Regions from separate parts of the Klebsiella sp. SYXHC3 genome, predicted to be linked through region 1. Evidence: predicted binding sites of a transcription regulator. Region 1 holds the regulator's gene; the other holds the start of a gene.
What was found. Region 1 encodes sigma-54, which starts transcription at its own class of promoters, with help from an activator protein. Its sites were predicted from a motif close to GTTGGCACANNTTTCGCTNT; they were not measured.
Positions count from the first base shown of each region.

Region 1 (4,094 bases):
TACCGGGCGAAAAGCTAAACTGGTAGAAGACCGCTGCCAGACGCTGGGCATTACGCATCTGTATCAAGGTCAGTCCGATAAGCTGTTGGCGTTTCGTGAATTATTAAGCAAACTGGCGGTTCGCCCGGATGAAGTCGCTTATATTGGCGACGATCTGATCGACTGGCCGGTAATGGCGGAAGTCGGTTTAAGCGTCGCCGTCGCCGATGCGCATCCGCTGCTGCTCCCGCGGGCGAATTACGTCACGCGAATTAACGGCGGACGCGGCGCGGTACGCGAAGTCTGCGATTTGTTACTATTGGCGCAGGGCAAGCTTGATGAGGCCAAAGGGCAATCAATATGAGTAAAACCAGACGTTGGGTTATCATCTTACTATCGCTGGTCGCGTTGATCCTGATCGGCCTGAACCTGGCGAGTACGGACGACACCGCGACCGTCGCGGTCAATCCTAACGATCCGACGTATAAAAGCGAGCATACCGATACCGTGGTGTACAGCCCGGAAGGCGCGCTGAGTTATCGTCTGATAGCCGAGCATGTCGAATACTTTTCCGAACAAGAAGTATCGTGGTTCACCAATCCGGTGATGACCACCTTTGATACCAATAAGGTTCCGACCTGGTCAATCAGAGCGGATAAAGCCAAGTTAACCAACGACCGTATGCTGTATCTTTACGGCCATGTTGAGGTCGACGCGTTGAGCCCCGACTCTCAACTGCGCAAAATTACCACCGATAACGCGCAGGTAAACCTGGTGACCCAGGATGTAACCTCTGACGATATGGTGACGTTGTACGGAACAACATTTAATTCCAGCGGCCTGAAAATGCGCGGGAACCTACGCAGCAAAAATGCCGAGCTGATTGAAAAGGTTAGAACCTCTTATGAAATTCAGAACAAACAAACTCAGCCTTAACATTGCGCTCGCAAGCGCGCTTCTGGCCGCCAGCCTGCCGGCTCTGGCAAAAACCGGCGATACCGATCAGCCGATTCACATCGAGTCCGATCAGCAGTCGTTGGATATGCAGGGCAACGTCGTGACCTTCACCGGCAACGTGGTCGTCACCCAAGGGACCATTAAAATCAATGCCGACAAAGTCGTGGTTACCCGCCCTGGCGGTGAAAAAGGCAAAGAGGTGATCGACGGTTTCGGCAATCCGGCCACCTTCTATCAGATGCAGGACAACGGCAAGCCGGTGAAAGGCCGCGCGTCGAAAATGCATTATGAACTGCAGAACGATTTCGTGGTGCTGACCGGCAACGCGCATCTGGAACAGCTGGATAGCAATATTCAGGGCGACAAAATCACCTATCTGGTGAAAGAGCAGAAAATGCAGGCCTTCAGCAACAAAGGCGGTCGCGTGACTACGGTGCTGGTACCTTCGCAGTTGCAGGACAAAAGCGGCGATCAGCAGAAGAAAGGTAAGTAATCCGTTATGGCAACATTAACTGCAAAAAATCTCGCCAAAGCCTACAAAGGCCGCCGCGTGGTGGAAGACGTCAGCCTGACCGTCAACTCCGGTGAAATCGTCGGCCTGCTGGGCCCGAACGGCGCCGGTAAGACCACCACCTTTTATATGGTGGTAGGCATCGTGCCGCGCGACGCCGGCAACATCATCATTGACGATGAAGATATCAGCCTGCTGCCGCTACATGCCCGCGCGCGGCGCGGCATCGGTTACCTGCCGCAGGAAGCCTCTATTTTCCGCCGCCTGAGCGTCTACGATAATCTGATGGCGGTGCTACAGATCCGCGACGATCTCAGCAGCGAGCAGCGTGAAGATCGCGCTAAAGAGCTGATGGAAGAGTTCCACATTGAACACCTGCGCGATAGCCTGGGCCAGGCGCTCTCCGGCGGTGAACGCCGCCGCGTCGAAATCGCCCGCGCGCTGGCGGCGAACCCGAAATTCATCCTGCTGGATGAACCGTTCGCCGGGGTTGACCCTATCTCTGTTATCGATATTAAACGCATCATCGAACACCTGCGCGACAGCGGGCTGGGCGTACTCATTACTGACCATAACGTCAGGGAGACGCTGGCGGTCTGTGAACGAGCTTATATCGTGAGCCAGGGCCATCTCATCGCCCACGGCACCCCGCAGCAAATCCTTGAAGACGAGCAGGTTAAACGCGTGTACCTTGGGGAAGACTTCAGACTCTGATAGGGTAGAGGTTATAGACGTTTTAGCCGGAGATATTGACCCTGAACATGAAGCAAGGTTTGCAATTAAGGCTAAGCCAACAGCTTGCCATGACGCCCCAACTGCAGCAGGCCATCCGCTTGTTGCAGCTGTCCACGTTAGAACTCCAGCAAGAACTCCAGCAGGCGCTGGAGAGTAACCCGTTGCTTGAGCAAACCGATCTTCACGAAGAGGTTGAAACCACAGAAGCCGAGGACCGCGAGTCTCTGGATACCGTCGACGCGCTCGAACAAAAAGAGATGCCGGACGAGCTCCCGCTGGACGCCAGCTGGGATGAAATCTACACCGCCGGCACGCCGTCGGGTAATGGCGTCGACTACCAGGACGATGAACTGCCGATCTATCAGGGTGAGACCACCCAAAGCCTGCAGGATTATCTGATGTGGCAGGTCGAGCTCACGCCATTCACCGATACCGACCGCGCGATAGCCACCTCCATCGTCGATGCCGTTGACGATACCGGCTACCTCACTATTTCCATTCAGGACATTGTCGACAGTATCGAAGATGATGAAATTGGTCTTGAGGAAGTTGAAGCGGTACTCAAGCGCGTACAGCGTTTCGATCCGGTCGGCGTCGCCGCCAGGGATCTCCGTGACTGCCTGCTGATCCAGCTTTCACAATTTGCCAAAGAGACACCGTGGCTGGAAGAAGCCAGGTTGATTATCAGCGAGCATCTTGATCTCCTGGCCAACCACGATTTCCGTAGCCTGATGCGCGTCACTCGCTTGAAAGAAGACGTTCTGAAAGAGGCGGTTTGCCTGATCCAGTCGCTGGATCCGCGCCCGGGTCAGTCCATTCAAACCAGCGAGCCGGAATACGTGATCCCGGATGTACTGGTGCGCAAGGTTAACGGCCGCTGGGTCGTCGAGCTCAATTCCGACAGCATTCCGCGGCTGAAGATTAATCAGCAATACGCGGCGATGGGCAATAATGCGCGCAACGACGCCGACAGCCAGTTTATCCGCAGCAACCTGCAAGAAGCCCGCTGGCTGATTAAGAGCCTTGAGAGCCGTAACGATACCCTGCTGCGCGTCAGCCGCTGCATCGTCGAACAGCAGCAGGCCTTCTTTGAGCAGGGTGAAGAATTTATGAAACCGATGGTGCTGGCGGATATCGCCCAGGCCGTCGAGATGCATGAATCAACCATTTCACGCGTTACCACGCAAAAATATCTGCACAGTCCACGCGGTATTTTTGAGTTGAAGTATTTCTTCTCCAGCCACGTCAATACCGAAGGCGGCGGCGAAGCCTCGTCTACCGCCATTCGTGCGCTGGTGAAGAAGTTAATCGCCGCGGAGAACCCCGCGAAGCCGTTGAGCGACAGCAAGCTCACCACCATGCTCTCCGATCAGGGTATTATGGTGGCGCGGCGCACTGTTGCTAAGTACCGAGAGTCTTTATCCATTCCGCCGTCAAACCAGCGCAAACAACTGGTCTGACACAACCGATAAGGAAGACACTATGCAGCTCAACATTACAGGACACAACGTCGAGATCACTCCCGCCATGCGCGACTTCGTCACTACGAAGTTCAGCAAACTGGAGCAGTTTTTCGATAGGATCAACCAGGTCTATATTGTGTTAAAAGTAGAGAAGGTGACGCAAATCGCGGACGCCAATTTGCATGTCAACGGTGGCGAAATCCATGCCAGTGCGGAAGGGCAGGATATGTATGCCGCTATCGATGGTCTTATCGATAAGCTGGCAAGACAGTTAACAAAACATAAAGATAAACTGAAACAACACTAATTGTCCGGGCGATCGCCCTTATCCGCAGCCCGCGGATAAGGGCAGCTCAGGTGAAATTATGATGAACAACGATTCCGCTCTACAACTGAGCAATGTCCTTAACCAGGATTGTACCCGTAGCCAGGTTCACTGCCAGAGCAAG
Region 1 covers NZ_JBXUNG010000004.1:447,687-451,780, forward strand. The annotation lists gene kdsC (3-deoxy-manno-octulosonate-8-phosphatase KdsC) at 1-343, shown strand, start outside; gene lptC (LPS export ABC transporter periplasmic protein LptC) at 340-915, shown strand; gene lptA (lipopolysaccharide ABC transporter substrate-binding protein LptA) at 884-1,429, shown strand; gene lptB (LPS export ABC transporter ATP-binding protein) at 1,436-2,161, shown strand; gene rpoN (RNA polymerase factor sigma-54) at 2,209-3,642, shown strand; gene hpf (ribosome hibernation promoting factor) at 3,665-3,952, shown strand; gene ptsN (PTS IIA-like nitrogen regulatory protein PtsN) at 4,011-4,094, shown strand, end outside.

Region 2 (4,094 bases), on a different contig from region 1:
CCGCGGAAGCGGCAACCATCAGCGGCAGGAAGAAGAACGCGCCGTCGCCGATAAGCGTCAGAATGGTCAGCGTCGGAGAGCCTTTTGGCAACGCGCCGCTCATCTCCAGGATCATCGCCAGCAGTTTGACCATCGATCCGCCGATAATCGCCGGGATCAGCGGCGACATGGTGCCGATCAGCGCATCAAGGATCCCGGCGCCGACGCGTTTTAAGGTCAGCGGCGGTTTCCCCTGCGGCTCCGCCGGGCGCAACTCGCCGGGCAGCAGATTCAGCACCTCGCGATACGCCTGCGAGACGGTATTGCCGATGATCACCTGACATTGGTTATCGCTACGCACGACGCCAAGTACCCCTTGCAGCGCTTTCAGCGCCGGGGCGTCCACGCGTTGGTTATCTTTCACCACGAAGCGCAGGCGGGTCATGCAGTGGGTCACGGCAACGACATTATCTGCGCCGCCGAGCGCCGTCAGGATCTGGTTCGCCAGGGCTGCATAATTTTTAGACATCGGATTTTATCCTGTTTTATCAATAGGGTACTGATTACACGCCAGCGCCTGACGGCGGCTATGCGCGGTATATGCATAGGAAACCGGTTCCACAAAATCATGATGAGTTTCATTGAGTCATACAAGAACTAAAAAAATCACTTTGCAAATTTGTGATTTTGATCGCTTTGTGGGCAGGGGCAGAGCAACATCAGGGCGATGCCGACTGCTGAAAAACGGCGAGACGTGCAGTACACTGCAGGCAACTTAAGTTACAGGAAGAACCCCATGGCAACGATGCTGGAGGTTGCGAAGCGCGCGGGAGTATCAAAGGCGACCGTGTCGCGGGTGCTGTCGGGCAACGGCTATGTCAGCCAGGAAACCAAAGACCGGGTGTTTCAGGCAATTGCCGAAAGCGGTTATCGGCCGAATCTGCTGGCGCGTAATCTGGCGACTAAAAAAAGCCAGACTATCGGACTGGTGGTAACCAACACCCTTTATCACGGCGTTTATTTCAGCGAGCTGCTGTTTCACGTGGCGCGGCTGACGGAAGATCAGGGGCGGCAGCTGATCCTGGCCGACGGCAAACACAGCGCGCAAGAGGAGCGTGAGGCGATTCAGTATCTGCTCGATATGCGCTGTGATGCGATCATCATCTATCCGCGCTTTCTTAGCGTCGATGAGATGGATGAGATAATCGACAATCATGAGCAGCCGATCGTGGTGCTGAACCGTCGCCTGCGCCGCCACGCCAGCCACTGCGTATGGTCCGATCACAAAGCCTCGGCGCGGATGGCGGTTGAAAAGTTAATTGCCAGCGGGCATCGCGACATTGCGTTTATCACCGGTTCGCTGGATTCGCCTACCGGGGTTGAGCGTCTCTCTGGTTATAAAGACGCGCTGGCAGGACTGGGGCTTCCCGTGCGGCAAGAACTGATCGTTGAAGGGCGCTGGACGCCACAAACCGGAGCCGCCGCTGTCGAAGCGCTCTGCCAACGCGGCGTCAGTTTCAGCGCGCTGGTCGCCAGTAATGACGACATGGCGATCGGCGCGATTAAGCAACTGCACCAGCAGGGGATCGCGGTGCCGCAGCAGGTATCGGTGATCGGTTTCGATGACATCGCGCTGGCGCCGTATGTGATCCCTTCGCTCTCCAGCGTTAAAATTCCGGTCACCGAAATGATGAAAGAGAGCATCAACAGGCTGATCTTTATGCTCGACGGCGGCGAATTTAAATATCAGCAAACTTTCCCCGGCGAGCTGATTGAACGCGAGTCGTTGGCGCGCGGCCCGCATGCCTGATGTCGTCATCTGTCATCGTCAGTTGTGACGATGACAGCGGAGTTTAATTTAATTCTCTTATATTTCAATAAAATAAAAGTTGGAACGTATTATGCATAATCCGGCGCGTTAACTTCTTTCCGCTGGAGAAATGGATGAACCGTTTCATTATCGCCGATGCGAGCAAATGCATCGGCTGCCGCACCTGTGAAGTGGCCTGCGTGGTCTCTCATCAGGAAAATCAGGATTGCGCCGCGCTGACGCCGCAGTCGTTCTTGCCGCGTATTCACGTGATCAAAGGCGTCAATGTGTCGACGGCGACGGCCTGTCGTCAATGTGAAGACGCGCCATGCGCCAACGTCTGCCCGAACGGCGCCATCAGCCGTGATAAAGGTTTTGTCCACGTGATGCAGGAGCGCTGCATCGGCTGTAAAACCTGCGTCGTGGCCTGCCCGTATGGGGCGATGGAAGTGGTTGTGCGCCCGGTCGTTCGCCACAGCGGCGCCGGGTTGAACGTCATGGCGGAAAAAGCCGAAGCCAACAAGTGCGACCTGTGCCACCAGCGCGATAGCGGTCCGGCCTGCATTGAAGCCTGCCCGACCCACGCGCTGGTTTGCGTCGACCGCAACAAGCTTGAGCAGATGAACCTCGAAAAACGTCGCCGTACGGCGCTGGCCTGGTAATACGCCGCATGAACGGGGTGCAAATCCGCATTCGCGGCAAAGTGCAGGGGGTGGGTTTCCGCCCCTTCGTCTGGCAACTGGCGCGGCAAATGGCGCGCGGCGGCGATGTCTGTAACGACGGCAACGGCGTGCTGGTCAGGCTGATCGGCGACGACGGTGGCTTTTCTGCCGCGTTGGCTCGTCACTGCCCGCCGCTGGCGCGCATTGACAGCACCGACTGCACCCCGTTTCACTGGCACAGGCTTCCTCAGGATTTCACCATTCGCCACAGCGGCGGTGGCAGTATGCGTACGCAGATTGTTCCCGATGCCGCAACCTGCCCGGCGTGCCTGGCGGAGATGAACGATCCGCAAGAACGCCGCTACCGCTACCCCTTTATCAACTGTACCCACTGTGGGCCGCGCTTCACCATTATTCGCGCCATGCCATACGATCGCCCCTTTACCGCGATGGCGCCGTTCCCGCTGTGTCCGCGCTGCGCTGCCGAGTACCGGGAGCCTGCCGATCGCCGTTTTCACGCCCAGCCGGTGGCCTGTGCCGATTGCGGCCCACAGCTGGAGTGGCGGGCGGGAACGCTAACGCTATTCGCTGAAGCGGCGCTGCAGGCGGCCATCGTGCGGCTGGCGGCAGGCGATATTGTGGCGATAAAAGGGATTGGCGGTTTTCATCTGGCCTGCGATGCCGGCAATAGCGTGGCGGTGGCAGCGCTGCGCGCGCGTAAACGGCGCCCGGCAAAACCGCTGGCGGTAATGCTGCCGACGGCAATGGGGTTACCCGCCGCGGCGGCAACGCTGCTGCGCTCGCCTGCCGCGCCGATTGTATTGCTGGCTAAAGCGCAGGTTCCCGGCCTGTGTGACGAGATTGCGCCAGGGCTTGCGGAAGTCGGGGTGATGCTGCCGTCTAATCCGCTGCAGCATTTACTTCTGCAGGCGCTGGCGCGCCCGATAGTGATGACCTCCGGCAACCTCAGCGGCCGCCCTCCGGCATTGAGTAATCACGAAGCGCTCACCGACTTAGCCGCTATCGCCGACGGTTTTCTGCTACATAATCGCGATATCGTGCAGCGTATGGACGATTCGCTGGTGCGCTCAAGCGGTGAGATGCTGCGCCGCGCCCGAGGCTACGTGCCGGATGCGCTGCCGCTGCCGCCGGGCCTGGATAATATTCCGCCGCTGCTGGCGCTGGGGGCGGATATGAAAAATACCTTCTGTCTGGCGCGCGGCGACGAGGCGGTGCTGAGCCAGCATTTTGGCGATCTCGGCGAGGAGGGCGTCGAGCAACAGTGGCGCAGTGCGCTGCGGTTAATGCAGAGCATTTATGCATTTGCGCCGCAGCGGGTGGCGGTTGACGCCCATCCCGGCTATCGCTCGACACAGTGGGCGGCGTCAATGTCGTTACCGGTCGAGCCGGTACTGCATCACCATGCCCACGCGGCGGCTTGCCTGGCGGAACACCGCTGGCCGCTCGACGGCGGCGATGTGATTGCCCTGACCCTTGATGGCATCGGGATGGGGGAAAACGGCGCGCTGTGGGGCGGCGAATGCCTGCGGGTGAACTACCGCGAATGCGAACATCTTGGCGGCCTCCCGGCCGTCGCGCTGCCGGGCGGCGATCTGGCGGCGCGCCAGCCGTGGCGAAATTTG
Region 2 covers NZ_JBXUNG010000007.1:100,076-104,169, forward strand. The annotation lists gene ascF (PTS cellobiose/arbutin/salicin transporter subunit IIBC) at 1-508, opposite strand, end outside; gene AC2CGP_RS17520 (LacI family DNA-binding transcriptional regulator) at 776-1,789, shown strand; gene hydN (electron transport protein HydN) at 1,924-2,451, shown strand; gene hypF (carbamoyltransferase HypF) at 2,460-4,094, shown strand, end outside.
Region 2: the regulator sigma-54 is predicted to act here: its motif matches at 1,868-1,887, upstream of hydN (electron transport protein HydN).